3 regions of the Paraburkholderia phytofirmans OLGA172 genome follow, and region 3 is predicted to be linked to each of the others. Evidence: predicted binding sites of a transcription regulator. Region 3 holds the regulator's gene; each other region holds the start of a gene.
What was found. Region 3 encodes LexA, which represses DNA repair genes until DNA is damaged. Its sites were predicted from a motif close to ACTGTATNNNNATACAGT; they were not measured.
Positions count from the first base shown of each region.

Region 1: a site for LexA is predicted at 3,132-3,149, ahead of imuA (translesion DNA synthesis-associated protein ImuA). Genes of this name have one in related genera too.
Region 2: a site for LexA is predicted at 6,439-6,456, ahead of imuA (translesion DNA synthesis-associated protein ImuA). Genes of this name have one in related genera too.

Region 1 is NZ_CP014578.1:1,243,500-1,253,554, forward strand. Features, by position in the region: rRNA gene AYM40_RS05385 (23S ribosomal RNA) at 1-2,393, shown strand, start outside; rRNA gene rrf (5S ribosomal RNA) at 2,613-2,725, shown strand; gene imuA (translesion DNA synthesis-associated protein ImuA) at 3,220-4,059, shown strand; gene AYM40_RS42220 (Y-family DNA polymerase) at 3,959-5,851, shown strand; gene AYM40_RS05405 (error-prone DNA polymerase) at 5,857-9,516, shown strand; gene AYM40_RS05410 (dTDP-4-dehydrorhamnose reductase family protein) at 9,623-10,055, opposite strand, start outside.
Region 2 is NZ_CP014581.1:104,397-114,451, forward strand. Features, by position in the region: gene AYM40_RS39770 (PAAR domain-containing protein) at 1-259, opposite strand, end outside; gene AYM40_RS37570 (hypothetical protein) at 474-1,454, opposite strand; gene AYM40_RS37575 (hypothetical protein) at 2,024-2,569, opposite strand; gene AYM40_RS37580 (hypothetical protein) at 2,590-2,973, opposite strand; gene AYM40_RS37585 (hypothetical protein) at 3,135-3,584, opposite strand; gene AYM40_RS37590 (hypothetical protein) at 3,972-4,184, opposite strand; gene ligD (DNA ligase D) at 4,243-6,147, opposite strand; gene imuA (translesion DNA synthesis-associated protein ImuA) at 6,465-7,172, shown strand; gene AYM40_RS37605 (Y-family DNA polymerase) at 7,102-8,565, shown strand; gene AYM40_RS37610 (error-prone DNA polymerase) at 8,577-10,055, shown strand, end outside.
Region 3 is NZ_CP014578.1:2,169,363-2,179,417, forward strand. Features, by position in the region: gene AYM40_RS09280 (ATP-binding protein) at 1-1,215, shown strand, start outside; gene AYM40_RS09285 (universal stress protein) at 1,414-1,878, shown strand; gene AYM40_RS09290 (DUF2939 domain-containing protein) at 2,002-2,646, opposite strand; gene AYM40_RS09295 (hypothetical protein) at 2,850-3,194, opposite strand; gene lexA (transcriptional repressor LexA) at 3,252-3,902, opposite strand; gene AYM40_RS09305 (sulfate ABC transporter substrate-binding protein) at 4,216-5,265, shown strand; gene cysT (sulfate ABC transporter permease subunit CysT) at 5,443-6,345, shown strand; gene cysW (sulfate ABC transporter permease subunit CysW) at 6,342-7,388, shown strand; gene AYM40_RS09320 (sulfate/molybdate ABC transporter ATP-binding protein) at 7,388-8,446, shown strand; gene AYM40_RS09325 (CysB family HTH-type transcriptional regulator) at 8,542-9,468, shown strand; gene AYM40_RS09330 (asparaginase) at 9,690-10,055, shown strand, end outside.

The DNA of each region.
Region 1 (10,055 bases), 930 kb from region 3:
GAGGGGAGTGAAATAGATCCTGAAACCGCATGCATACAAACAGTCGGAGCCTTTGAAAGAGGGTGACGGCGTACCTTTTGTATAATGGGTCAGCGACTTACATTCAGTGGCAAGCTTAACCGATTAGGGCAGGCGTAGCGAAAGCGAGTCCGAACAGGGCGTTCAGTCGCTGGGTGTAGACCCGAAACCAGGTGATCTATCCATGGCCAGGATGAAGGTGCGGTAACACGTACTGGAGGTCCGAACCCACTAACGTTGAAAAGTTAGGGGATGAGCTGTGGATAGGGGTGAAAGGCTAAACAAACCTGGAAATAGCTGGTTCTCTCCGAAAACTATTTAGGTAGTGCCTCGTGTATCACCTTCGGGGGTAGAGCACTGTCATGGTTGTGGGGTCCATTGCGGATTACTACGCCATAGCAAACTCCGAATACCGAAGAGTGCAATCACGGGAGACAGACATCGGGTGCTAACGTCCGGTGTCAAGAGGGAAACAACCCAGACCGCCAGCTAAGGTCCCCAAATATTGCTAAGTGGGAAACGAAGTGGGAAGGCTAAAACAGTCAGGAGGTTGGCTTAGAAGCAGCCATCCTTTAAAGAAAGCGTAATAGCTCACTGATCGAGTCGTCCTGCGCGGAAGATGTAACGGGGCTAAGCAATATACCGAAGCTGCGGATGCACATTTATGTGCATGGTAGGAGAGCGTTCCGTAAGCCTGCGAAGGTGCATTGAAAAGTGCGCTGGAGGTATCGGAAGTGCGAATGCTGACATGAGTAGCGATAAAGGGGGTGAAAGGCCCCCTCGCCGTAAGCCCAAGGTTTCCTACGCAACGTTCATCGGCGTAGGGTGAGTCGGCCCCTAAGGCGAGGCAGAAATGCGTAGCTGATGGGAAGCAGGTTAATATTCCTGCACCATTGTTAAATGCGATGGGGGGACGGATCGCGGAAGGTTGTCCGGGTGTTGGAAGTCCCGGTTCCTGTGTTGGAGAAGGCGCTTAGGCAAATCCGGGCGCGGAATTCAAGGGCATGGGACGAGTGATCTAGGTCACGAAGCAACTGGAAGTGGTTCCAAGAAAAGCCTCTAAGCTTCAGTTTAACAAGACCGTACCGCAAACCGACACAGGTGGGCGAGATGAGTATTCTAAGGCGCTTGAGAGAACTCGGGAGAAGGAACTCGGCAAATTGGTACCGTAACTTCGGGATAAGGTACGCCCCTGTAGCCTGACTAGCCTGCGCCAGAAGGGTGAAGGGGTTGCAATAAACTGGTGGCTGCGACTGTTTAATAAAAACACAGCACTCTGCAAACACGAAAGTGGACGTATAGGGTGTGACGCCTGCCCGGTGCCGGAAGATTAAATGATGGGGTGCAAGCTCTTGATTGAAGTCCCGGTAAACGGCGGCCGTAACTATAACGGTCCTAAGGTAGCGAAATTCCTTGTCGGGTAAGTTCCGACCTGCACGAATGGCGTAACGATGGCCACACTGTCTCCTCCCGAGACTCAGCGAAGTTGAAGTGTTTGTGATGATGCAATCTCCCCGCGGCTAGACGGAAAGACCCCATGAACCTTTACTGTAGCTTTGCATTGGACTTTGAACCGGTCTGTGTAGGATAGGTGGGAGGCTTTGAAGCGTGGACGCCAGTCTGCGTGGAGCCGACCTTGAAATACCACCCTGGTTTGTTTGAGGTTCTAACCTTGGTCCGTGATCCGGATCGGGGACAGTGCATGGTAGGCAGTTTGACTGGGGCGGTCTCCTCCCAAAGTGTAACGGAGGAGTACGAAGGTACGCTAGGTACGGTCGGAAATCGTGCTGATAGTGCAATGGCATAAGCGTGCTTAACTGCGAGACCGACAAGTCGAGCAGGTGCGAAAGCAGGTCATAGTGATCCGGTGGTTCTGTATGGAAGGGCCATCGCTCAACGGATAAAAGGTACTCTGGGGATAACAGGCTGATACCGCCCAAGAGTTCATATCGACGGCGGTGTTTGGCACCTCGATGTCGGCTCATCTCATCCTGGGGCTGTAGCCGGTCCCAAGGGTATGGCTGTTCGCCATTTAAAGAGGTACGTGAGCTGGGTTTAAAACGTCGTGAGACAGTTTGGTCCCTATCTGCCGTGGGCGCTGGATATTTGAAGGGGGCTGCTCCTAGTACGAGAGGACCGGAGTGGACGAACCTCTGGTGTACCGGTTGTCACGCCAGTGGCATCGCCGGGTAGCTATGTTCGGAAGAGATAACCGCTGAAAGCATCTAAGCGGGAAACTCGCCTTAAGATGAGATATCCCCGGGGCTTCGAGCCCCTTGAAGGGTCGTTCAAGACCAGGACGTTGATAGGTCAGGTGTGGAAGCGCAGTAATGCGTTAAGCTAACTGATACTAATTGCCCGTAAGGCTTGATCCTATAACAGGTGTGTGTCGGCAGCCGTTAGTGCTTCAGCACTTATGGATGCCCACCCTGCGCCATGCGCAGGGTCTTGAGACCACATGCACAGGTTGAGATCGATGTTGTGCCTCGAACAACACAGCCCGAGCTTGCTGAAAGCTCCTCTGGTGAGCATCACCAGAAACTACTTCTTCCAGATTGGTTGTGTTGACAAAGTCAACACGACAACAAGTCATGCCTGATGACCATAGCGAGTCGGTCCCACCCCTTCCCATCCCGAACAGGACCGTGAAACGACTCCACGCCGATGATAGTGCGGATTCCCGTGTGAAAGTAGGTAATCGTCAGGCTCCCCAGCATGTCCAGAAACCCCACCCCACAAAGGTGGGGTTTTTGCGTTTACGGCCGTAAAAAGTGGCGGTAAATAACGGGCGTAAAAAAGGGTGAAAATCGCCATGGCCGTAGTGGGCTCCCCGATTCGAGCAAAAAAGCGGGTACGTTACTCCTTCCCGATCCGGAGCGCGCTCGCGTAACCCGTCAGTTCTTGCCCCCATTCGCAGCATGCATGCGTGGGCTCTCCGTTCTCATCTCTCTCAGGGCACGCTAACTCTGGTTTCGTTCGCTTGGCAGCAACGCCAAAGGACCACTCCCTCGCAGGCGGAAAGAACTGCAGCCGAACAGCTTCACAACTCCTCTTCATTTCCTTCCTGCGCGCGCTTACGTCGCTCCGCCTTGTCTTAACATCCGTCGCGGAATACTGTATAAATATACAGTGAAAACTCGTCGCCCCATGCTTGCTCGATGCCGGGCAGGGCGGAGCATTCCCTATTAAACGAGCGTGTCTATGGCAGCAGCGATTCATCTGACGACGACAGCGCTGTCGTCGCGATTGCGGCGTCAAGTGTGGCAAGGCAATGAGCTTGCCGAGGCGGACTCGCGGGTGATTTCCAGCGGCTATGCCGCGCTGGATCAACTGCTGCCCGGACAGGGCTGGTCGGCCGGCAGCCTGACGGAGTTATTGATTGAACACGGAGGAGTCGGCGAACTGCGTCTGCTGGCCCGCGCGCTTCGGCAGCTTACGGCACAAGCCGAACGGCACGTCATGCTCGTGGCGCCTCCTTACCAGCCCTGTGCTTCGGCACTGAGGGCTTGGGGTATCGATGTCGAGCGCGTCTTATGGGTGCGTTCGAGTGAAGACCAGGCCCTATGGGCCGCTGCTCAGGCATTGAAGCAGAATGGTATGGGTGCCGTACTGGTATGGCTGCCGAATGCGCGCGCCGATAAGGTTCGGCGTCTGCAGGTGGCGGCTCAGGAGTCGGCCTCGCTGGCATTTTTGATCCGGCCTGTCGAGGCAGCCACGCAATCTTCGCCGGCGCCGTTGCGAATGATCTGCGAGCCGCTCTTGCCGGCTAATGCGCAGACGATCAACCGTCGTCAATGGTTACAGGAGATTGGTATCTCGATCGACATCTTCAAGCGCCGCGGTCCGCCACTAGCGGAGCCTCTACGTCTCATTTTGCCGTTACAAAGCGTCGTGTTGCCGGAAAGCGGAGTCGGCAGCAATCAAGGACGAGAGATCAAACATGTTGTGGATCGCAGTCACATTGCCACTCTTGTCGCTGGAAGCGGTGAAGCCTCTCGAGCCGCTCCTGGATGGTTCGCTCGCGAAGCCGAATCGGTGTGAGCCCGGCGACGAGGCAAGTCAACCTTCAGGCACCGAAGATGTCGGCGAGGTGCGTTGCTATGCGCTGGCTGATCACGCGCACATCCTGATGCCGGATTTCGACGCATTGCGTGCTGGGGTGCATGCGGGTCATTCGCGCTCGTACGCATTGGCTTTGGCTCCTGGTCTAAAGATGCTTGCTGCAGACACAGCTCGAGAAACCCAGGCTTTCGAAGCGATGGCGCTTGCTTTGCTGACGTACACACCGAAGGTGTCGCTCGCGCACGCGCATACCTTGTTGCTGGAAGTCGGCTCCGGTTTGCGGTTGTTTGGCGGCTTGCGCGCGTTGTTATCACGGGTATCCGCGACTGTGGCCGAATTCGGCTATACGGCGCGCATCGCGTGCGCACCGACAGCATGGGGCGCGTGGCTGTTGGCGCGGGCACGCGCCGATCGTCAGGGGCATCGTTGGCATGTGATGAAGGAAACGTCGCTTGCGCGGGTCCTCGATCGCGTATCTGTATCGTTGTTGCCGGTTGCGCAGGTGCATCGCGATGCGCTTACGCATCTCGGTTGCACGACGCTGGCCGATTTGCGTCAGTTGCCAAGGTCGGGTGTCGTGCGGCGTTTCGGCAGTGGCATTCTGGATCTGCTGGCACAAGCATATGGCACGCGCCCGGATCCGCGGGAATCGTTTCGTGCGCCGGCATCGTTTCATGCGCAGTTGGAGTTGCCGTCGCGGGTCGATAGCGCAGATGCACTACTGTTCGCCGCGCGCCGGCTGATTGTGCAACTGGCCGGATGGTTGAGCGCGCATCATGCAGCGCTCAGTGGTTATACGTTGTTGCTCGAACATGAATTGGCATCCCGTCATGCGCCGAAGACGTCGAGTCTGAAGGTCGCGTGGGCGATACCGTCGCGCGATGCTGAGCATCTGATCTGGCTGTTGCGTGAGAAGCTGAATCAGACGGTTCTAGTGGCGCCCGTGATCGAGTTGAAACTGGTCGCGGATCAGATCGGCGAGTATGCAGGGCGGTCGGACACCTTGTTTCCAATGCCCGAATCAGACGGCGATTCGATTGCACGTCTGCTCGAACGCCTGAGCGCGCGATTGGGGCCGGAGAACGTGCTGAAGATGTCGGTGCAGAACGATCATCGGCCTGAGCGGGCAATGCGCGTCGAGGCCTACCAGGCGCAAGCGTTTTCGCGCAAGAAGCGTTCGTCTGCGAAAGCCAGGACAAAAATCAAAGCGGATAAAACCTGGCTGACCGATGAGTTGCAGCACGCTGCATTGGAGATTGCGCGCGCAGACGGAGATGCAGCGACACAGGCGACACAGGCGACACAGGCGACACAGGCGACACAGGCAGAACAGGCAGAACAGGCAGAACAGGCAGAACAGGCAGAACAGGCAGAACAGGCAGAACAGGCAGAACAGGCAGAACAGGCAGAACGCACCGCACCCCCAGTGCACCTATCCCGACAGTCTGGCTCAACAAGCCGGCGCCTATTCGTCACACAACCGGTCGATGCCCAAGCCTCGCTCGATTTGCCCGACAGTGCATTGCCATCGCAGCCTCGCCCCGTCTGGATGCTCGACAAGCCGCTGCGCCTGATGGTGCGCGACCAGCGGCCGATCTATCGTCGGCCGCTGAAAATGCTCACGCGTACCGAACGGATTGAAGCAGGGTGGTGGGACGGTAATTGCGTCGAGCGGGATTACTACGTTGCGGCAGACGATCGTGGCCATATGTTCTGGGTGTATCGAGAGCGTCTTGGCGGCGAGTGGTATTTGCAGGGTTTGTTCGGCTGAGCATCATGGCAAATCCCCGGCCCTCATTCTTGTTCGAGCAGGCGCTTGTGGCGCAACTGCCACCGTATGCGGAACTGCATTGCCTGACTAATTTCTCGTTTCTGCGTGGCGCGTCGCATCCGCATGAACTGGTCGAGCAGGCGATGTCGCGCGGCTATAGCGCGCTCGCGATCACCGATGAATGCTCGCTGGCAGGCGTCGTGCGCGCACACACGGCGGTAAGAGAAATCAAGCAGGAGCGGGACCGGCAACAGAAGGAGCGCGAACACAAAGCGAAAGCCGCGCAAGTAGGAACCTTTCTGGAAGAAGCAGCAAAGCCGACGCCCACAAATCCAGGGGGCTCGCAACAGGACGTCCCACAACAGGACGTCCCACAACAGGAAGCCCCACAACAGGAAGCCCCACAACAGGAAGCCCCACAACACGGACCCACTGAGCAAGAGCCGCTAAAACCCATCCCTCACCTCATCATCGGCAGCGAACTGAATCTGACGGACGATGCAGGCGAACCGTTCTGCACACTGGTTGCGCTCGCAACCAACCGCAATGGCTACGGCAATCTTTCCGAACTGATCACGCTCGCCCGCTCGCGTGCCGACAAGGGCAGCTATCGCCTCAGTCCGTCCGATTTCACCGATGCATTGCCGCATCTCGAACATCTCAAGACCTTGCCCGATTGCGTCCTGATCCTCGTGCCGCAACGCACGGCGACGCTCTCACATACATTGCGTTGTGCACATTGGCTGGCATCGGTCGCTCCGCAACGCTCATGGATCGCACTCGAACTCTGGCAAACCGGCAGCGACGATCTTCAGATTGACGCGTTGCGGATGATTTCAAAAGCGAGCGGTTTGCCTCTGGTGGCGGCAGGGGGCGTCCTGATGCATGCGCGATCGCGCAAGCCATTGCAGGACACCCTGACCGCGATCGGTCTCGTCACCCCGCTATCGGCATGCGGCCACGCGCTGGAGGCGAATGCCGAGCGGCATATGCGCACGCGTGTGCGGCTCGGCAAACTATATCCGCGCGACACGCTTGAAGAAACGCTGCGCATCGCCGCCCTATGCCGCTTCTCGCTCGACGAACTGAAGTACGAGTATCCGGAAGAACTGGTGCCCGCCGGCGAATCGCCGTCGAGCTATCTGCGCAAGCTGGTCATGGCCGGCGCAGTCGAACGCTGGCCGAATGGCATGGATCTGAAGCGAATTGGTCAGATCGAGAAAGAGCTGCTGCTGATCGCCGAGCTGAAATACGAAAAATACTTCTTGACGGTGCACGATATCGTGAGCTTCGCGCGTTCCAGAAACATCCTGTGCCAAGGCCGCGGCTCGGCGGCGAACTCGATCGTGTGCTACTGCCTGCATGTGACGGAGATCGATCCGGTACACATGAACATGCTGATCGAACGGTTCATCTCGCGCGCGCGTAACGAACCGCCTGATATTGATGTCGATTTCGAGCATCAGCGTCGGGAAGAGGTGATTCAATATATCTATGGGAAGTACGGCCGTCATCGCGCTGCGCTCACTGCATCGCTGATCACCTATCACGCACGCAGTGCGCTGAAGGACGTCGGCAAGGCGTTGGGACTCGAAGCATCATTGATTGAGCGGATCAGTAAATCGCAGCAGTGGTGGGACGGCACGGATGCGGTCGCCAAATATCTGGCCGAAGCGGGCTTCGATGCCACATCGCATATCACGCAGAATCTGATTCGCCTTACCAAAGAGTTGCGCAACTTTCCGCGTCATCTGTCGCAGCACGTCGGTGGCTTTGTGATCGCGAAAGACAAGCTGTCACGGCTCGTGCCGATCGAGAATGCGACGATGCAAGACCGTAGCGTGATCGAATGGGACAAGGACGATATCGATGCGCTCAAGCTATTGAAAGTCGACGTGCTGGCGCTCGGCATGTTGTCGGCTATCAGGCGCGCGCTGGAGTTCGTTGCATTGCGGCGCGGCTTTCCGAAATTCAGGGTGCAGGATATTCCGCGCGAGGATCGAGCCGTCTACGAAATGTGCGGCCATGCCGATACGATCGGCGTATTCCAGATTGAATCGCGTGCGCAGCAAAGCATGTTGCCGCGGCTGAAGCCGAACAAATACTACGATCTCGTGATCGAAGTCGCGATCGTGCGGCCCGGGCCGATTCAGGGCGGCATGGTGCATCCGTATCTGCGTCGCAAGCAAGGTCTGGAGGCGGTGGACTACGCGAAGGATGAGTTGCGGCCCGTGCTGGAGCGCACGCTTGGCGTGCCGATTTTCCAGGAGCAGGTGATGCACCTCGCGATGGTTGCGGCGCACTACACTGGCGAGCAAGCGGATCAATTGCGACGAGCGATGGCCGCATGGCGGCGCACCGGCAATTTGGCGAAGTATCAGAAAGATCTAACCGAACGCATGCTCAAGCGAGGCTATGAACCCGAGTTTATCGCGCGCATCTGCAAACAGATCGAAGGCTTCGGCGAATATGGCTTTCCTGAAAGCCATGCGGCAAGCTTCGCATTGCTCGTCTATCTCAGCGCGTGGCTGAAACGTTATGAGCCGGCCGCTTTTCTGGCGGGATTGCTGAACAGTCAACCATTGGGTTTTTATTCGCCGTCGCAACTCGTGCAGGATGCCAGGCGGCACGGCGTCCAGGTATTGCCGCCCGACGTGACCTTGAGCGATTGGGAATCGACCTTCGAAAGACGCGGTCACGAAGGGCAGCGGATTTCATCGAGCGAGACCTGTTTGCATCGTCAGCAGGGCGTACTATCCGCGCAGCAATTACGCGATCTGTCGTTACGGCGCTTCACGGTGGCCCGGACGATCCGGCGCGCGGCAAAACAGCTGACCGCACGCGTATTCCAATCGTCGAAAACCTATGGTGTGCGCGGTCCGGCAGTACGCATTGGCATGCATCTGATCAAAGGCCTTTCGCAGGTGGCTGCCGAACGCATCATGGCGGCTCGTAGCGACGCGCACTTTGCCGACGTCGACGATCTGACGCGCCGCGCGGCCTTGACGCGGCGCGATCTCGAAGCGCTCGCCGCGGCGAACGCGCTGGTCAGCATCGCGGGCCATCGGCGCGAAGCGTGGTGGGCGGTAACCGCGCAGCAGGCGGTGCCCAAACTGCTGCGCGATGCGCCGATCGCCGAAGCGCCGTTGGTATTGCCGCAGGCCGCCGAAAGTCGCGAGATCGTCGACGATTACGCGAGCATCGGCCTCACGCTCAATCGTCATCCGCTCGCGCTATTGCGCGAACGTCTTGCCAGGCAGCGTTTTCGCACGGCGGCAGAACTTGCCGCGTGTCAGCACGGCACGCTGGCGCGCGCCTGCGGCATCGTCACCGTGCGGCAGCGGCCGGGCACGGCAAACGGCACCGTGTTCGTTTCCATCGAAGACGAAACCGGTTCGATCAACGTGATCGTCTGGCCATCGCTGGTGGAAAAGCAGCGCAAGGTGCTGCTGGGTTCATCGTTGCTGGCGGTGTATGGCGTCTTGCAGCGCGATGACGGCGTTTCTGCCGGCGGTGACAGCGCTGGCAACGTGGTGAACGCAAATGAAGCGGGCAAGGCGAAACGGAAACAGAAGGGCGAGGTGATCCATCTCGTCGCGCATCGACTCGAGGATCACAGCGAGTGGCTCGGCGAACTGGCCACGGCGAGCCGCGATTTTCATTGATGCCGACCTGCCGTGGTTTAGCTTGCAGGTCCAACGCCAGGCTGGCGTGCCGCCGGGCCGTGGAAACGCGGATAGTACCTGCCGTGGTTAAGCGCGCGGCCGGGCGCTACGCCGCTGCCTCGCCCCGCCATGGAAATGCGGCCAGCACTTGCCGGATCGCAACGTCGAATGGCGTGCGGCGGCCAATGCCGAGCGCCGCGAGCCGGTCCGACGCCAGGTGGCAGTTATGCGGACGCGGCGTCGCGTCGGTGGGTGTATGTTGTGGCGTCAGTTGCGCATCAAGTTGCAGCGCTTCTGCCAGCCGCACGGCGATTTCATACTTGTTCATCGGCTCGTCGCCCGACCATTGCACGATGCCGCGGATCGCATCGCCACGCGCATGCCGTTCGAGCATCTGCCGGATCGCGAACGCAACGTCCGGCGTAAAGGTCGGGTAGCGAATCGCCCATGCATCCATGGCGGCGGCGTTGCCCTCGCGTGAAGCCGACGCGGCAATCGCCGGCACGAGACTCGTCACCGCTGATTCTGCCCAAGCGACG
Region 2 (10,055 bases), on a different replicon from region 3:
AGCTATCGTGTTGAGAGGCAATCATCACGGGAGACGGATCGCACTTGCAGACGCACAGATCGCCTTCAAGTGCCTGTTCCTTGCCCATCATGCTGTCGGGCCAACGCGGACCTTTGGCAACGATGAGACCCGTGGACTGACATGCCGGGCATACTACCCGAGCACCCACGAAGGTCAGCGGGGTTCCATGATGCGTGCAGCTTTCCTCTCCCTCTATGACGGTGCCTCCGTTTGATGATTTATCGCCTTTCTTAAGCAAGTACCTTCTCATGTTCGTTACCTGTTATCCGCAACAGGCGAAGTCATATCATGCGAGCAGGATCCCCAGCAATCAGATAAATCTGAATCTTTGCAACGACGCGCGGAACGTGACAATGTTTGACAGTATCGTTTCGCGATGCCAAAGAATCTCAAAAAGATTCGATACGCATAAAGAGACGTCGTTTTGGGATAGTCCGCTGTATGCCACGCGCTCAGGCAGACCGGGGATGCTCCAGCATCGCTTCGGTGAATTGCCGGCGCAGCGCCATCGCCTTGGACTGAGAGCATCTGAACAATTTTCGGATCTCGGCGACGGTCGCACGCGTTCGACCAGCTGCCACTTCCGTAGCAAGCATCGCGAGATCCGCGCTAACGGTCTTTGCTACCATCACCGTTACCGTCTGGTCCTGATCTTTAGTCGGTTGCCCGCCATTGCGACCGGCCGCGACCGACGGGTTACTGACGGGAATGGCGGCATTACTCTCCGGAACACTGTCAGCCAACACTGCCCGGTCGTCGCTACTCTCACGACACGCGAAGCTACGCGGCATGACTGGCCCGTTACTCTGACTCGTTGAAGGTGTATTTGTGATGGGGGACGCGCGTAGCGCGAGCAACCACCCAAGACATGCGATGCACTCAAGCATGGCACCGAATCCAAGACCAACCAGCAGATTGATCGTATCGGGTGTCGCGCCTAGCAGCTGAGCAACGCGACTTGTTACGGGGTCGCTCATCGCGTTCGCACGTAGAGCCTCCTGCTTTTCTCGGGCCTCGCTCAGCTTGTCATCGGCACGCTCTCGGCGCCGGGCCTCTTCGAATGCGATGTTCAACGCGTCCAGCCGTGACGCCAGTTCCACGCGGCGTAGCGTTTGAGCTGTGCAGCGGCCAACGCATTTACGCGCCGTTGCATTGGCCAGTTCAGCTGTAACCCGCGCACGCTCCGCGGCGATCGCCGTCAGGTCCGGGCCAGATGAAACCGGCCGCGGAGCTATCGAGGCGCGAGCATCGACAGCTGCCGCACGAAGCTCGCCGGCATGCCGCTGCGCCTGCATGAAGAACGTAGCGTGACCGTATCCGGTTGCAAGCATCGACAGAATCCACAGCATGAGCGCAGGAACACGCAACATCATCGGTGCGGATCGGGCAAGCGCGGGCAAGAGGTGCGCGCCGAGCAGCAGAACAAGGCCCACGCCAATCCAAACGAACCGTTCTGACGACTGGCCGCCGCGCTCACATGAGGCGAGGATAGACACGCACGCTGAGATGCCTGTCGCGGCGATCGCGAGCGCTGCCGCACACCACCTCAGCGACGACAAAGCGCCGTTATGGGACCTGCACGCGCTTGCCGTGCGGCCGACGTCGACGGGCTTCGTTGCGCTATCGGCCAGTGAACCGGCCGGCGCAGATTGCATGAGTGCGGGGGAAAGCAGTGACTTCAGCGGAAGGATGGAATATGGATGCACGGTGCGGCCTCTTGTGTGAGCGTTACCCGGCTTCTCATCGCCAAATGAGGTGAGCGGGCGCATGGCAGGGTTGGCGAACCGGTCACACAAGCAGCCGGCAGACCCGAAGGTCTCCCCACCAAGGCCCGCCCATTGAAGACGGCGCGCAGAGGCAATACGCACAAAAAAAGCCGCGTAGCGCGGCCGTGCGCTTGTATGAATCGGGTCGCCAAACCCGGCACTCGTTGTCTGGAGTGCATCTTGAGTATACCGCAGCCATCGCCGCGGCTAAAGCCCCGCCCCATCGCTATGCGCGGCTAGGCGAGATCCGCATCTGACGGCTCTGCGATGGTGGACGCAGGCTGGTTGATGGTCGGGCTGGTCACCGCAAGGTGCGTCTTCAGAAACTCTCCAAGGGACACTTTTCCTTTCTCGTCCAGCTCACAGAAATAATAGATGCCGAGGTGGACAAGGGCGAGACTTGCGGGTCCCACAATCAGCCCATCGGCCAAGCCTGCGCCGCCCACGCGCGCCGTCCCATTCGCAGCGTGGCAAACATAGCCAAGATAGACGTCAACCGGAAAGCCCGCGATGAACGCGAGCGTGAAAATTGCCGCGGCCGGCACTTCCATATTGCGCCCGCGCGCCCTGGGCAGCCAAAGCGCAACGCACAGCAGGATCGTTCCCGGAGCGACGTGAACCGCGTTGCTGTCGCAAAAGGAAAAGTGCGTCGAGACCAGCATGGAAAGGCCAAAAATAGCGCCGTAAAACCATCCCAATGCACGCACGGTGCGCGGCAAATAGAGCAGGGACACGCCGAGTGGTAGCAGCCCGCCGACGGCATCAATGGAGACGTTATTCAAGACCGGTCCCTCTTCGTTTTTTAGTTGGCCAGCGGGCGGCAGCTGTCAGCACTATCGGAAGCGCACAGCCGCTTACTGCCGTTGGCCATTGTCACCAGCTCGAGCGGTTCCCCAAGCTTGGCAGTGAACACGCCGTCGACGGCCACGATCTGTTTGTCAGTCCGGACCATTGTCGCGCGCGTGTCGCCGGTGGCGAAAACCCCCGGCCGTCCGGTCATAGAGATTCCCACACCAACATCGCCGCTATCGCCCGACAGCTCTGCTGACTCGAAGTGTCCTGCACTTTCTGTCCGGACTTTGTGGGTCGCGTTGTACTGGAATGACCAGATCCCCGCTAGTCCGATGACCAATGCCCCGGCGACCTTAATCCAAAATGCGATGTTTTCCTTGTCTTCAGAGTTCATCAAATCCCCGTCGCTGACGTCATGCCGCGGCCGTTCTGACCGTCCTGTAATGCCTATATTGTGCCGTCCATTTCGTATTTTTCGCCAGCGCCGTTGTGTTGACGCGATCGGTTACATCGACGCCACATAGCTTGATGGTGGGGTTTTTCCAGGAAGGTCTTTTACATCCCGCTGTGCAGAAAGCAGAGATTGCCTTGCCCGGTTGATTCGTAAAGTTCCGAAGCGAGCGCGGCATATTCATCTTCGGCCAGTCCGGCATCGAGGAATGGGTAAGGCGCAGCCTGCAACAATTGCCCCGTGGGCGTGATGTCGATCAGAGAGCCATCCGGTCGTCGAAGCACCGAATGCGACACGAATCGGCAATACGCCATGCCGGGTAGAGAAAAGTACAGCCAGCCTCGCACGAGCTGGTGGTCCGGATGCTGTTCGCACCAGGCCTCGCAGTTGTCATGACAGGCATTGACGGCCGGTCGCCATACGTCGCTGCTAATGTCAACGCGCGGCACGGGCGCCGCTTGGTGACGGCGCATGTAGAGTGCGCCCGCGTGTTCGTGTAACGCGTCGGACGGGGGCGGCTCGTAGCCGAGAAGCAGCGGGAAATTTGCGTTCATGAAAGGCCCGGCAAGCGTGGAGGAGACTGCCATAGGTGCCAGTGTCGCATGCCTTCGTGGCTTCATGAGCTTGGCCGCCCGGTCGCGGGCGGCCAAGCTTTTCCAAGCGCTAATGGCTGATCGCCGATGGTTCTGGCTTTATCCGGTCCGGGCGCCATAGACTGTAGTGAACATATCGTGCCCATGCGAACGCAACCGGTCCGGCTGTCTCAACGGAAAGACCCGAGTAGGCGCAAAGGTGATCGAAGTCGTCCTGCGCGGTGTGTCCGAGATCATTTGTCACTGGCGGCCGCGCTTTGAGTAGCTTCGCAAGAAGCTCTTCCGGATTGCCGTAGCACATCATTGTCTCCCGAAGGGAACGTACGCGGCCCGACCGCCGCGATACCGCTACGCGTCGCCGCTGCCGAGTTCAGAGTGCTTGTGTGAATGCGTCGCGGCGTGAACCAGTTCGTAGTGAGCGCCCTTTCCGCTGCGCGCGGGAGGGAAGTGCTCACCTTCGACGCAAGTGACTTCGAAAGCCGAACTTGCGTCTCCTTCGCGTACCACCTTGTAGATCCCGCTCGTCTTCACCGTCTCGCCGGGTTTGTGCTGGTCAGCCATGTCATCCTCCTCGTTGGGTTACATCAACATTAGCAAGGGGCGCGCCCGTCGACCGTAGTCAGGGCTTCATGCCTACCGCGCGGCGCATCGCTGCGTTGACGCCTTGTCTCGTCTGCCAGTAGCCCGCCCAAGGGTCGGCGCCCAGCGATCGTTGTCGGACAATCGCACCGTGCATGCTCCATTCGTCGCCGCGCTTCACTTCCCTGAGTTCGTCCCACGCGATGGGCATCGAGACGGCCATTCCCGGCCGTGCGCGTACCGAAAAGGGAGCGACAGTACTCGCCCCGCGGCTATTGCGAAGGTAGTCGATGAAGATTTTGCCAACGCGGTTTTTAGGTCCAAGGACGGCTGAAAACCTATCGGGCAGGACGCGAGCAATGTGTTGGGCAACAGCCTTGGAGAATTCCTTGGTCTCGGCCCATCCTTGCCGGCGGGTCAGCGGTACAACGATATGAAAACCTTTGCCGCCGCTCGTTTTAACGAACGACTTCAGACCAACTTCGTCCAGAACCACCTTGACGAGCGAAGCAGCATCCAGCATCGCGCTCCACGCCAGTTGCGGATCCGGGTCCAGATCGAAAATGACGCGATCGGGATGTTCGAGGTCCGGCGCAACCGCATTCCAAGAGTGCAGCTCGATGACTCCCATCTGCGCGAGGCCTGCGAGTGCCTCTGCCGAGTTGGCAACGAGCAGCGGCGGGTGACGCGGGTGAAGCTCCTTGGGCAATTCGCTGACGCCTTGGATCCGCATCTTGTCCGCATGTTTCTGGAAAAACAGCCCCCCCTTGATGCCGTCCGGCGCGCGCACCAAAGTGAGGGGCCTGTTATGCAACCATGGCAACGCCCATTCAGCCACCTCTGTGTAATATCGCGTGACGTCGATTTTCTTAAGTCCGGTCGCATCGTCAATGACACGCGAGGCGTTGCTGATGGAGACCCCCGCGACGACGACTTTGTTTCTCGGCCCTGGCCGCTCGCCGTCCGAAGCACGCGGGCGCTCCCTGGAACCGTCCGGACCAATAGACGCGACTGGCTCCGCCGTTACAGCGGTAGCGGGCTTGTCTTCACGAAACGCCCGGAAGGTCGCATGGCGCAGCTCACCGCCCGGAGTCCATTCGAGGAAGGCTACCTCTGCGACCATTTCCGGTCGCAGCCAGATCAGTTCCCGATCGCGATCCGGAGTCGGCGGGTTATAGAAAGCAGATTCCGGCTGCGCCAGACCGTGCGCGTGCTCTGAAAATGCCGCGGTGGCCCGAGGTTTAAGGTACGGCTGTACGCTGCCGGCGTATCGCAGCGAACCGTCCTTTTCAAAAACGCCAAGCAGGAGCTTTTGCACCCCACCTCTGGCGCCACGCGCACGGGAGAAGCCGCCCACGACAAACTCCTGGCTACGGTTGCATTTGAGCTTGATCCAATCGGGCGAGCGACCTGAGCGGTATGGCGCGTCCGCACGCTTGCCAATAATTCCTTCAAGCTTCAGTTTGCACGCGGACGCGACTAGGGAGGCCGGATCCTCATCGAAGTCTTCGGAAAAGCGCAGCAGCGGCTCGTCCAGCTGTACGAGCAGATTACGCAGCAGGTTTCTGCGCGATTGCAGCGGCTGCTCCCGAATGTCTGTCCCGTTGAGAAACAGCAGATCGAAAGCAAACATCGTTATCTCGGCTGTGCTTCGTCTGTCGAACGCGTTCTGCAGGGCATTGAAGTCGGGCCTGCCGGACGCATCCAGTACGACGCCTTCGCCGTCAAGCCAAGCCGTATCGACCGGGAGGGCCGCGATTGCGTCGCGCAGCTTCGGCATGCGATCCGTCCAGTCGTGCCCGTTGCGCGTGAAAATGGTCACTTTGCCGGAATTGACCCGACACATGAGCCGATAGCCGTCGAACTTGATTTCATACGACCACGCCCCTGCAGCAGGCGGCCGGTTAACGAGCGTCGCGAGCTGCGGCTCGATCAATGACGGCATTTGTCCGGGCGCATCGTTGCCCTGCGCACGAGGTGGACTTTTCCTTTGTGAACTCCAACGACCTGACATAAGTGGGCCCTACGATATGCCACTGTGGTCGGCGCCAACGGCGGGCACTGCGCCGGTGCCGCACGTGGCTCCGGCGACGCTTCAAGCAGGTACGACCTCCTGATAGTCTCCTTTCCGGCGCCATCTGTCTCCGGCTGTCCCTCATCTAGCACGATAGATGCCCATGCGCCGGATCCGCATTCAGTGCATCGACAGCGCGGGCCTCCAGATTTGGTGTAAAGTACTGTATATCCATACAGGATATCGCCATGTCAGTCGCTCCAGTCCACGCCGAAGCAATCCACCCCGATTTGTGGCGAGGGACGCAGCTCGCTCGCGGCGTCGGAAAAACCGTCGATACAGGCTATGCGGCACTCTCCGCCGAGCTGCCGGGAGGTGGATGGCCCATTGGCGCGCTCGTTGAGCTGCTGGTGCAGCAGCCCGGCGTCGGTGAAATCCGGCTACTCCAGCCGGCGCTCAACACGGTCAGCAAGCGAACGCTTGCCCTGATCCAGCCACCCCATGTGCCCAACGCACTAGCTTTTTCATATCTGGGACTGCCCATCGAAAAGCTGATGCGTATTCGCGCGCCGAGGACCGCTGATGCGCTCTGGAGCGCGGAGCAGATACTGCGAGCAGGCAGTTGTGGCGCATTGCTTTTCTGGCAGCAACACATCCGGACGGATGCCCTACGGCGGCTGCATCTTGCGGCGCAGGCAACGGAGACACTCTTCGTGCTTGTCCGCCCGTTGGCCAGCGCATCTGATGCATCACCGGCCGGGTTGCGGCTGGGCCTGCGCCCTGCTGACGGAGGACTAGTCGTCGACATACTGAAACGAAAAGGTCCCGTCCGAAACGAGACAGTGTCTGTCACCCTTCAACCTTCACCGATTCTGCTAAGCCCCTATGGCCGTGTTCGTCGCCATTCACTTACCCCGGCTATCGCTGGAGGTGTTCCGTCCGAGGTGGTCGTCTAGGACGGAGCATGGATGCGTGGTGCTCGAGCGGGAAAAGGTCCTCGTCGCCGACGCCGTCGCGCGGGAGGCCGGTGTCGCCGTCGGCATGCGGCGCGGCGGGGTCATCACGCTTGCACAGGATGCACTGGTTTATGAACGCGACACTGCACGCGAGCACGACGTGTTGCTCGAAGTCGCGTATGCGGTCATGCGGTTCTCGCCAATGGTCGCTCACTGCGCAGAGGACACTGTTCTGGTAGATATCACCGCGAGCATCCGCCTTTTCGGCGGCGTTCGACGCATCTGCCGCGCGATCAGGCAAATCGTTGAGACCATTGGCGTCACGGGCCGCATAAGCCTTGCGCCGACAGGTCAAGGTGCGTGGCTGTTGTCAAAATGCGGTCAGACCCGCGTGCTCAAGTTGCAATCGCTCGCGAGCATGCTGGACACACTGCCTTTCGAGGTCGTCCCGGAGATGCGCCGCTACGCCGACTGGTTCAGCGGGTTGGGCTGCGTCCAGCTGAGCGATATCCGCCGGCTACCGCGAGCGGGCCTAAAGAAGCGCTGCGGCGTCGCCCTGCTCGACTCGATGGACCGCGCGTACGGTGTCGCGCCCGAAGTCTTCGAATGGCTTCAGGTCCCACCATCTTTCAACGCGCGCGTCGAGCTGCCGGACCGGGTCGAGCATGCTGAGGCGATCCTCTTCTCTGCGCGCCGGCTCGTAGTGCAGCTCTGCGGCTGGCTTACTGCCCAGCAGCTGGCCCTCACAAAAGCGACCGTGCTACTTGAACACGAACGCGGTCGGGACGCCATTGAGCCGACAGCTATCGAAATTGCGCTCGCTGAGCCGACGTGGCACGAGGAGCACCTGCTACGGCTGCTTAAAGAACGGCTCGGGCGTATCGAACTAAGCGCCGCAGCCATTGCGGTTAGCTTGAACGCTACGCAGGTCGAGGCTGCAGAACCGCCCAGCGATACGCTCTTTCCGGAGCCGGGTGGCTCGGCAGAGGACCACAACCGGCTGGTCGAATTGCTCGTCGCACGTCTCGGATCAGACAACGTCGAGCGACCGGCGCCGACCGCTGATCACCGGCCAGAGCGAGCGAATCGCTGGGTACCCATGCAATCGCCGGAGAAGTCCGTCACCGTGGCGCGGGGCGTGCCCCGTCCGACGTGGTTGCTCGAAACTCCGGTGAAGCTGCTCATCCGGCAGCATCGTCCTTTTTACGGGTCGCCGCTCAAGCTGGTATCGACCGCCGAGCGCATCGAAGCCGGCTGGTTCGACGGCGAGATGACCGCGCGCGACTACTTCGTCGGGCAGGCGGCCGACATGAGTTGTTATTGGATCTACCGTGAGCGCCCAAGCGCTACTTCCGACGAAGTCGTTTGGTATCTGCACGGCTTTTTTGGCTGACGGTCGAAGCGATGGAAGTGTTCTCCCCAGCACTGCCGGAGTATGCGGAGCTTTTCTGCTTCAGCAACTTCACTTTTCTGCACGGTGCGTCGCGCGGTGAGGAGCTTGTGAGCCGCGCCGTGCAGCTGGGGTATGCGGGGCTGGCGATCACCGACGAGTGCTCACTCGCGGGAGTCGTGCGGGCACACGTACAGGCCAAGGAAGAAAAGCTGCCGCTCGTCATTGGCTCGTACTTCCGGCTCGTCCAGGCAGACAAGAGTCCCGCGTTCGGACTGATCCTCTTGGCGCAGAACCGCGAAGGGTACGGCAACCTGTCCGAACTCATTACCCTCGGACGGATGAGAGCGAACAAGGGCAACTACATACTCACACCGCAGGACATCTCCCGACCGTCGCATGGAAATGAGCACCTGCGTGGCATGCCGGACTGCTTGGCCATCCTCGTTCCAGACTTCCCGGCGAAGGCTGAAACCTTGGGCCCGCAGCTTGAGTGGATGGCAAAGACGTTCCCTGCCAGGGCGTGGGCTGGGCTCACGCTTCACCAGCGCGCGATGGACGATATTCATCGTGGCATCGTGGAACACGTCGCTGACACTTATCGTGTGCCGGTCGTTGCAGTAGGCAACGTGTTGATGCACGTGCGCTCGCGCAAACCGCTGCAAGACACGATGACTGCCATTCGGGTCGGCAAGCCTATCGCTGAATGCGGCTACGACCTCGCGCCTAATGCGGAGCAACATCTACGCTCACGGCTACGGCTCGCGAACCTGTATCCGGACCACACGCTGCATGAGACGCTCAACGTCATGGAACGCTGTACCTTCTCGCTTGATGAGCTTCGGTACGAGTACCCGGATGAGCTGGTCCCCGCGGGATACACCCATGAAGCGTATCTGCGGCAGGAGACTTACATCGGCGCGCATCGGCGTTTCCCCGATGGGATTCCACACAAGGTGCAGGAACAGCTTGAACACGAGTTGCAGCTTATTCGTGAGCTGGAATACGAACCGTATTTCCTGACCGTCTACGACATCGTGAGGTTCGCACGCAGCGAGCACATTCTGTGTCAGGGCCGCGGCTCGGCAGCAAATTCTGCTGTCTGTTACTGCCTCGGCGTCACCGAAGTCGATCCGTCAAGAAGCGCCATGCTCTTCGAGCGTTTTCTCAGCAAGGAGCGAGCGGAGCCGCCTGACATTGACGTAGATTTCGAGCACCAGAAACGTGAAATCGTGATCCAGTACATCTACCGGAAGTACGGACGTGACCGGGCAGCCATTGCGGCCGCCGTGCACACGTATCGGCCGCGAGGTGCACTTCGCGAAACGGGAAAAGCTCTTGGCATCGACCCGCAAATCGTCGACCGTGTCGCCAAGAATCATCAGTGGTTCGATAGCTCCAGGGATCTGCTCAAACGCTTCACCGAATCAGGACTCGACCCGGACAACCCGATGATCGCAGCTTGGGCATCGCTTGCCGGACAGATTCTGAAT
Region 3 (10,055 bases):
CGCACGGTGGCGCTGTCCTTGCCATCGAACCTGGCCGGTGCGAGCGACGGCGAGCATCGCAATCCCGACCTGGGCGATCTGGCCGACGATCGGGTCGTGATCGAGATCTGGGACCGGTCTGGCGAGCTCATTTATCACTCGATGCAGGCGCCGGTATTCTCGCGTTTGCCTGCGGGCTTCAGCACGGTCAAGCGCGGCGAGAATCATTGGCGCGCGTTCGGGTTGGAACAGCGCGACCGTTATATCCAGGTTGCGCAGCCGATCTCCGTACGCGAAGACCTTGCGCTGCAACTGGCGCTGCATACGTTGTGGCCGCTCGGTGTGCTGGTGCCGGTGACGATCGTGCTGGTGCTGTTGGTGGTGGCAAAGGGGCTGGCGCCGATCGGCGGGCTGACGCGCGCGCTGACGACCCGGTCGCTCGATTCGCTGGAGCCGCTGCGTCTTGACGGCACCGTGCCGGTCGAAATCAAGCCGCTGGTGGGAGCGCTCAATGATCTGCTGCAACGCCTGAACGTTGCTTCGCAGGCGCAGCGCACGTTTATCGCCGATGCCGCGCATGAGCTGCGCTCGCCGCTTGCCGCGCTGAAGCTGCAACTGCAGGCGGCTTCCCGCGACGGCTCGTTAAAGGGCGAAGGGCAAACGCTGGAGCGCGTCGAGGGGCGGGTCAACCGGATCATTCACCTGGTGCAGCAGTTGTTGACGTTGGCGCGTGAGGATGCACATCCGGTGACGTCGATGGTGTCGGTGAGTTTGCGCCGCATCGGCGAGCAGGCGGTGGGGGATTTTTCGCTGCTCGCGGAGACCAAGGAGATCGATCTCGGGCTCGAGTGTGAAGACGCCCGTGCGGACTACGATGCTTATACGGTACTGGCTGAGCCGCATGGGATGAGTGTGTTGCTGGGGAATCTGATCAACAACGCGATCCGGCATACGCCGCGGGGCGGGCGTGTAGATCTGATTCTGAAGCGCTCTGGCGAGCGGGTGGGGTTTGACGTGGTGGATAGCGGGTCCGGGATACCGGAGGCTGAAATCGAGCGGGTTTTCGATCGGTTTTATCGCGGGGAGGAAGCCCAGGGCGAGGGCAGCGGGCTTGGGCTGGCGATTGTGGCGCGGATCGCCGCGCGGCATCAGCTTGGGCTTTCCTTGCGGAATAATGTTGGGCGGAGTGGTTTGTGTGTTTCGGTTTTTGGCCTGACGGCGTTGGGCTTTCCTTGAGCCCCAGCCCCTATTCATCGACTTGCTGGCCGCCCACATCACCTCGCCGAGCACAATGTCGCCAAATGGCGCGCCTGCGGATCGAATCCAACACGTACCTGTTTAGGGCGCACTTAGCGTTTTCCATCCCTTGCAACCTGAATTGCGGCGCACCATGATTCATTCAGACCGCACTTCTCGCGGAATGGGAGAAAAATCATGGCGAGCTACCAAAAAATCCTGTTGTGCTACGACGGCTCGCGCGAAGGCCGCAAAGCGTTACGTTGCGGCGCCGACCTCGCGTTGGATCTGAAGGCGGAAACGCACTTATTGTCAGTGGTCGACATGCGCTCGACCATTGCGCAAAGTGCGGGCCTGCTGACCGATGTGGCCTGTGGCAGCTTCGAAAAAACGGCCCGCGACATCCTGCAGGAAGGGGTGGACTGGCTCACCGAACGCGGCGTGACCGCGCAAGGGCATTTTGCGTTTGGCCATCCGATCGATGAGATCGCCAACCTGGCGAACGAATTGCATGTCGACCTCGTGGTGGTCGGCCATCGTTGCCGCACCGGTCTGGCACGATGGTGGATGGGTGCGGGGAATACCCCGCTGCTGGATCGGGTCTCGTGCAGCATTCTGGTGGCGTGCTCGTCCGCGCAGGAGCAGCAGCAAGCGGCGGCTTGACGCACAGCGGTGGTGGGGCGCGCACTGGGCTGAAAGGGCCACGTGGGCCGAGCGGTCGTTCGATCAGGGCGACCGCGTCGGTCAAACTATGATTCGCTCAAGTCGATAGCGCCTGCCAGACGATCACTCGTTCAGATTGACCGCGGCCAGCTTCCATGTGAACAAGCCTTCGCGCCGCAAGATCGCCGAGTAACGCGCGTCACCGGCGCCATGCTGATAGGTAACGACGAATTCGTTCAGGCTGCGATAGCCCGCAGTGGTTTGCGGTGGTTGCGGTGGCGTCGCGTTGTTCTCGTTATTAGCTGTGCCGTTGGCCGTATTGCCGGCAACAGGGGGCGCGGGTTCCGGTGCGGGCGCCGCTGAGACCGGCGGAACAGGCGGCCGTTCGCCCGGGTTGCCGCGCGGCGGCATGCCGTTCAGCAATGCCGCAACGCCGTCGGGAGTCGCATAAGCGTCGACCAGCGGACCAATCAATGCCGCGCCGATCATTGCGCCAATCGTGGCGAACGGATTGCCGCTGCCATGCGCGTCGAGCCGACGTGTTAACAAACCGGTGACCTGCTGCTTCAGGCTCTCGCGCAATGCGGGAAAGTCGACGTATTCATTGACGGTTTGCACATCACGCGCATCCGCCGCGCGTTTAAGGTTATTCAGCGCCATGTAGGGCGACGCGTAACCGAACCCCAACAAGGCAATCACCACAATTGCAATCAAAGCGACAATCAGCGGCCGGATGCCGCTGCGTCTCGTGCGAGTTGAAACTGCCATCGGGTGGGATTCTCCATCAGGTGTGATCTAACGTGGACCGCGGCCACGCGAAAACGATCCCAGACGATGCCATATCCGAGAGGCCGCGGGCGGCCGAAAGACCTTAGGCCGCGCTTCGCACGCCGCATGCCGCTGGCCGCTCGCCGCACAGCCGCACAGCCGCAGTGGAATGCAGTGCACGGGCAGTGCAGCCGCAGTGCCGCTTATGATTCGAACACCGCGCCGTGCACATTGGCCTCGTCGGCGATGCAACGATCGATCATGCGGCACACGGCGTCTACCGTGCCGACCATGATCAGCCGTGACGGCCCGTGATAGACGCGCACCGGCGCGCGACGCGCAGGTTCAGCCGTATTCAGCCCCGAATTCAACGACACGCGAGCAAAAGCCGGCAGCGAGGAGGGCAAGCCCGATACGCCGGCCGGCGTGTCGAACAGCGATGGAGTACTCGCCGAGGACGCCTCGATCAGTGAGCAGGGCACCAGTTTGCGCAGATGGCGCAAACGACCGAACTGGCGAAAAGGCAGCAGGCGGGCAAGGCGTTCCATGAGTCTCTCCAGGCGATTCAACGTTAGGGCAGCTTTGGGGTGGAGCACGAGCGGGGGTTAGAACTCACCCGGGCGGATCAGCCCGACGGCGATACCCTCGAGCGCGAACTCCGCACTGCCGGTTTCAACGAAGATGTTGTCGTAGTCGGGGTTCTCGGCGATCAGCTCGATACCGTTCGGCCGGCGCTTCAAGCGCTTGACCGTCACCTCGTCGCCCAAGCGCGCGATGATGATCTGGCCGTCTTTGGCTTCGCTTTTCTTCTGCACCGCGAGCAGGTCGCCGTCGAAGATGCCCGCGTCGCGCATGGACAGCCCACGTACCTTCAGCAGATAGTCCGGCTTGCTCGAGAACAGCGCCGGGTCGCACGCGTAGTGCTGCGAGATATGTTCCTGCGCAAGGATCGGGCTACCCGCTGCAACGCGGCCGATCAGCGGCAGCGACAGTTGCATGATGCTGGCGTGCGGCAGCGTGAACTGGTACGGCGAATCTTCCGGCCCCGCCAGCAGACGAATGCCGCGCGATGCGCCGGCCGCGAGTTCGATCACGCCCTTGCGAGCCAGCGCCCGCAAATGTTCTTCTGCCGAGTTGGCCGAACTGAACCCCAGCTCGGCGGCGATCTCCGCGCGGGTGGGCGGAAAGCCGGTGCGTTCGATGGCCCGGCGGATCAGATCGAAAACCTGCTGCTGTCGTGCGGTGAGTTTGGTCATGGCGCTACTGTATGTATGAACAGGTGACTGTATTTTTATACAGTATTCCGCGCAATTCAAGCTTTACTTTAAGTTCGCGGCCCGGGGTGGCGTTCCAGCGTCGGAAATGGATGTCTTAATACCCATTTTCGTGCTGCAACGCCTTATCTGGCCGTCATTACCACTTTTGCGTATTAAAAAATGAAGAAACATTATTATTAATGATGAAAGCGCTTCGATAGACTGCCCTTCGAGTTGGCGCTCATGTGCACGTGACCGCGACGCAAAACAACACCACGCTGTTTCAGCGGACCACAACGCGGAGAAAGTTGGCATGAACCATCAAGGCACGGGGCTGGCAGGCAGGACCAGACAACTCATCGCGGCGCTCGCATTGGGCGCAGCCGGCACGATCGCCGCGCTCGGCGTCACGACACAGGGGCATGCAGCCGAGACGACGCTGCTGAACGTCTCGTACGACCCGACACGCGAGCTGTACCAGGACGTCAATCAGGCATTCGGCAAGGAATGGAAGGCCAAAACGGGCGAGACGGTCACCTTCAGGCAGTCGCACGGCGGCTCGGGTGCGCAAGCACGCTCGGTGCTGGACGGTTTGCAGGCGGACGTCGTGACGCTGGCTCTTGCCTACGACATCGACGCGCTGGCCAACAAGGGTTTGCTCGACAAAGGCTGGCAAAAGCGTTTGCCGGACAACGCCTCGCCGTACACGTCGACGATCGTGTTTCTGGTGCGCAAGGGCAACCCGAAGCACCTCAAGGATTGGGACGATCTGATCAAGCCGGGTGTGTCGATCGTCACGCCGAATCCGAAGACATCGGGTGGCGCGCGCTGGAACTACCTGGCCGCATGGGCCTATGCCGAACATCAGCCGGGCGGCAACGATCAGAAGGCCAGGGAATTCGTCGGCAAGCTCTATAAGAATGCCGGCGTGCTGGATTCGGGCGCGCGCGGCGCGACCACCAGCTTCGTGCAACGCGGAATCGGCGACGTGCTGATCGCGTGGGAAAACGAAGCGTTCCTGTCGCTGAAGGAATTCGGTCCGGACAAGTTTGAAATCGTCGTGCCGTCGGTGAGCATTCTGGCCGAGCCGCCGGTTGCGGTGGTGGACAAGGTCGTCGACAAGCACGGCACGCGCAAGCTGGCCGAAGCGTATCTGAACTTCCTGTACAGCGAGCAAGGTCAGGAAATCGCAGCGAAGAACTTCTACCGCCCGCGTTCGAACAAGGTGCCGGCCGAGCTGACCTCGAAGTTTCCGAAGCTGAAGCTGTACACGGTGGACGATTCGTTCGGCGGCTGGGCGAACGCGCAGAAGACGCACTTTGCCGACGGCGGCGTGTTCGATTCGATTTACTCGCCGCAGTAACGGCCACACAGCGCGGCACACGGCGGGACGAGATACGCAGTAAGACGTCGCAGTTAGACGTTGAAGTTAGACATGTGAGTCACACCTCGCCATTAAGCGCGCCCGCCCGGCGCGCTTGTGGCCAGCCAGGCGGCCGAAAAAAGAGCCACCGGCATCAACCCTGAAAGAGTACTGAGCATGACGACGCTGACCTTCCGAAAACCGAGTGCCTTGCCCGGTTTCGGCCTGACACTCGGCATCACGGTCGCTTATTTGAGCCTCGTGGTGCTGATTCCGCTTGCGGCGACCTTTCTCAAGACCGCGACGCTCGACTGGGCTCAGTTCGTGCGCGCGGTCACGTCGCCGCGCGTGCTCGCGTCGTATCGCCTGACGTTTTTCTCGGCCCTCGGCGGCGCGCTGATCAACGCCGTGTTCGGTTTTCTGGTCGCGTGGGTGCTGGTGCGTTATACGTTCCCGTTCAAGCGCATCGTCGATGCGGTGGTCGATCTGCCGTTTGCTCTGCCGACGTCCGTGGCCGGTATTTCGCTTGCGGCGGTGTATGCGGGCAACGGCTGGATCGGGCAGTTTCTCGAACCGCTCGGCATCAAGATCGCCTTCACGCCAGCCGGTGTGCTGATCGCGCTGACCTTCATCGGCTTGCCGTTTGTCGTGCGGACCGTGCAGCCGGTGCTCGAAGAGTTCGAGCGCGAGCAGGAAGAAGCGGCCGCCTGCCTTGGCGCGTCGCGCTGGCTGACGTTTCGCCGCGTGGTGCTGCCGGCCGTATTCCCAGCCTTGCTGACAGGCTTCGCGCTGGCCTTCGCGCGGGCGCTCGGCGAGTACGGCTCGGTGATTTTCATCGCCGGTAACGTGCCGATGAAATCGGAAATCACGTCGCTGCTGATCATCACCAAGCTCGAACAATACGATTACGCCGGCGCCACCGCCATCGCGGTCGTGATGCTGGTGGTGTCGTTCCTGATGCTGTTGCTGATCAATACGCTGCAGTGGTATCTGCAGCGCCGGACGGGCCGTGGCGGCGCAGGCCCGGCGCCTGCCGTTGCCAGCGTGGCGGCGATCGGTGTCGGCGGAGGTGTGCAATGAGCCGCAACTCCCTGAATGGTGTGGATGCCGCTGCTGTTGCCCTGGCGCCGCGCGCGCCGCTCAATGTCGCGCGCCGGCCCGATCCGGTCACCGAGCCGCCCGTCGTGCGCTGGATTCTGACCGGCGTCGCGTTGCTGTTTCTCGCGCTGTTCCTGGTCGTGCCGCTCGTCGCCGTGTTCTATCAGGCCTTGAACAAGGGGATCGGCTTCTATCTGGAATCGCTTGCCGACCCGGATGCGTTGTCGGCCATCAAACTTACCGTGATTACAGCTGCCATCGCGGTGCCGCTGAATCTCGTATTCGGCCTCGCCGCGTCATGGTGTATCGCCAAGTTCGACTTCCGCGGCAAGGCATTGCTGACCACGTTGATCGATCTGCCGTTCTCGGTCTCGCCGGTGATTTCCGGCTTGATCTACGTGCTGATGTTCGGCGCGCAAGGCTGGTTCGGCCCGTGGCTGCAAGACCATAACGTGCAGATCATCTTCGCGGTGCCGGGTATCGTGCTGGCGACGATCTTCGTCACGTTCCCATTCGTCGCGCGCGAACTGATTCCGCTGATGCAGGCGCAAGGCAACGACGAAGAAGAAGCCGCGCACGTGCTCGGCGCTTCGGGCTGGCAGACCTTTCGGCGCGTCACGCTGCCGAACGTCAAATGGGGCCTGCTGTACGGCGTGATTCTCTGCAACGCGCGGGCGATGGGCGAGTTCGGCGCGGTGTCGGTGGTGTCCGGCCACATTCGCGGCCAGACCGACACGATGCCGCTGCACGTCGAAATTCTCTATAACGAATACAACTTCTCGGCGGCGTTTGCCGTGGCGTCGGTGCTGGCCTTATTGGCACTCGTGACGCTCGGTCTGAAGTTGCTTGCCGAGCGCCATATGTCGGCGGAACTGTCTGCCGCGCGCGATGTGCCGGCGTATGCGGGGCCTGTCACGCCGGCGTCCGCTTTACAGCCCGCTCCACAGTCCGCTTCACAGTCAGTCAATACAACGCATGTGTCGAAGAGTGCAGTCAAGCACCCGCTCAAGCAAGGAGAGCTGTAATGGGTATCACCGTTCGTAACCTGCAAAAGCGCTTCGGCGATTTCGTCGCGCTCGATAACGTTTCGCTCGACTTTCCGCCGGGTGAACTGGTTGCGCTGCTCGGGCCGTCGGGTTGTGGCAAGACCACCTTGCTGCGTGTGATCGCCGGCCTCGAATACGCGGACGGCGGCCAGGTCGTGCTGCAAGGCCAGGACGTCGCGACGGTCGGCGCGCGTGAGCGCGAAGTCGGTTTTGTGTTCCAGCATTACGCACTGTTCCGTCACATGACGGTGTTTGAGAACGTCGCGTTCGGCCTGCGCGTGAAGCCTCGTAAAGAGCGGCCTTCGGAAGCGGTGATTCGCGAGAAGGTGCATGAACTGCTGAAGCTCGTGCAACTCGACTGGCTCGCGCAACGGTATCCGTCGGAATTGTCGGGTGGCCAGCGGCAGCGGATTGCTTTGGCACGCGCACTGGCTGTCGAACCGAAGGTCCTGCTGCTCGACGAACCGTTCGGCGCGCTGGATGCGAAAGTGCGCAAGGAATTGCGCAGCTGGCTGCGTCGGTTGCATGACGATCTGCATATCTCGACGATCTTCGTCACGCACGATCAGGAAGAAGCACTCGAAGTGGCCGACCGGATCGTCGTGTTGAATCGCGGGCATGTGGAGCAGGTGGGCAGTCCACAGGACGTGTACGACCATCCGCAAACTTCGTTCGTCTATGAGTTCCTCGGCGCGGCGAACCGTCTGCATGGCAACGTGAATGCGAGTGGCTTCGTGGTCGACGGCGCGGCGCTGCCGGTCGCGATCAAGGCCGATTTCAGCGGGCCGGCGTTCGCGTATGTGCGGCCGCACGATTTGCAGTTGTACCCGCAAGCGTCTGGCCACCGCGAAGGCATTGTGGTCGACGTGCGGCGCGTAGTGACGCTCGGCGGCTCGGTGCGTGTGGAACTGGCGGGCCGTGAAGGGAGTGTGCTCGAGGCGGAACTCGACCGCGAATCGTGGCGCGATCTGCAACTGGCGATCGGCGATGGCGTGACGGCCGTGCCGCGCGCGTTGCGCGTATTTCCGGCGCAATGAGCGACACCAAAACCGACACCCAAAGCAGCGTAACAACACTCGGCGTTTCAATCAAACTCTAATAACTCAACTCTGGATCAACCGGAGACATACAGATGAACTTTCAGCAATTGCGCTTTGTGCGCGAGGCCGTGCGTCAGAACATGAATCTGACTGAGGTGGCGAACGTGTTGTACACGTCGCAGTCGGGCGTATCGAAACAGATCAAGGACCTGGAGGACGAACTCGGCGTCGATATTTTCATCCGGCGCGGCAAGCGTCTGACGGGTCTCACCGAGCCGGGCAAGGCGGTGCATCAGCTAATCGAGCGGATGTTGCTGGATGCGGAGAATCTGCGCCGCGTCGCACGCCAGTACGCCGATCAGGACAGCGGCCACCTCGTCGTGGCGACGACTCACACGCAGGCGCGTTACGCGCTGCCGAAGGTAATTCGTCAATTCACCGAGGTGTTCCCGAAGGTGCATCTGGCGCTGCGCCAGGGCAGCCCGCAACAGATCGCTCAGATGATCATCAACGGCGAAGCGGACATCGGCATTTCGACCGAGGCGCTCGACCGCTTTCCTGATATCGTCACCTTCCCGTGCTATTCGTGGCATCACGTCGTGGTGGTGCCGAAGGAGCATCCGCTGGTCGGGCGCGAGAACCTGACGCTCGACGAGATCGCCGAATTCCCGATCGTCACCTACGACCAGGACTTCACGGGCCGCTCGCACATCGACCAGGCGTTCGCGAAAGCGGGTGCGCTGCCCGACGTCGTGTTGACCGCAATCGACGCCGACGTGATCAAGACTTACGTCGAACTCGGCATGGGCATCGGCGTGGTGGCGGCCATGGCTTACGATCCGAAGCGCGACACGGAACTGGTCGCGCTGGATACGCAGCACCTGTTCGAGGCGAGCACGACGCGGGTTGGCTTGCGCAAGGGCGCGTTCCTGCGCGCGTATGCATACCGGCTGATCGAAATGTTCGCGCCGCAGTTGAACGAAGCGGAAATCGCCGCGCAGCTGCGCGAAGCGGTTTGAGGCTTGCGCCGGATCGGCATGGTTCGGCACGGGGCACGAACGGCGTCGCGTGAATTCGTTGCGGCGCCAGCGCGAACTTCATGCGGGCTGCGGCTGGCCGTGATGCAAACGCCGCGCAAACTCGTGGCGCACAGAGCGCTGGCCTCATCCAGTTCCGAAATCAACGGACATCCGTTTTTTCACGCATGGCGGCGCGCGGCGCATCGCTTACAATCGCCGCCATGAATACTTCGACTTCTTCCTCCGCCACGCCTTCAGACGAAGGCGCCACGCCGCCGCTGCCACGCATCGCCGTGCTGGCGACCGGCGGCACGATCGCCGGCGCGGCCGCGGACGCCACCAACACATCGGGCTACCAGGCCGGTGTGGTCGGCGTCGAGCAATTGCTGGCCGTGGTGCCTGCCTTGTCCACGGTGGCGCGCATCGCGCCCGAGCAGATTGCCAGCGTCGACAGTAAAGACATGGAAATGTCGCTGTGGACCACGCTCGCGCAACGCATCAACACGTTGCTCGCCGACGATGACATCGACGGCGTGGTGGTCACACATGGCACCGATACACTCGAAGAAACCGCTTATCTGCTGCAT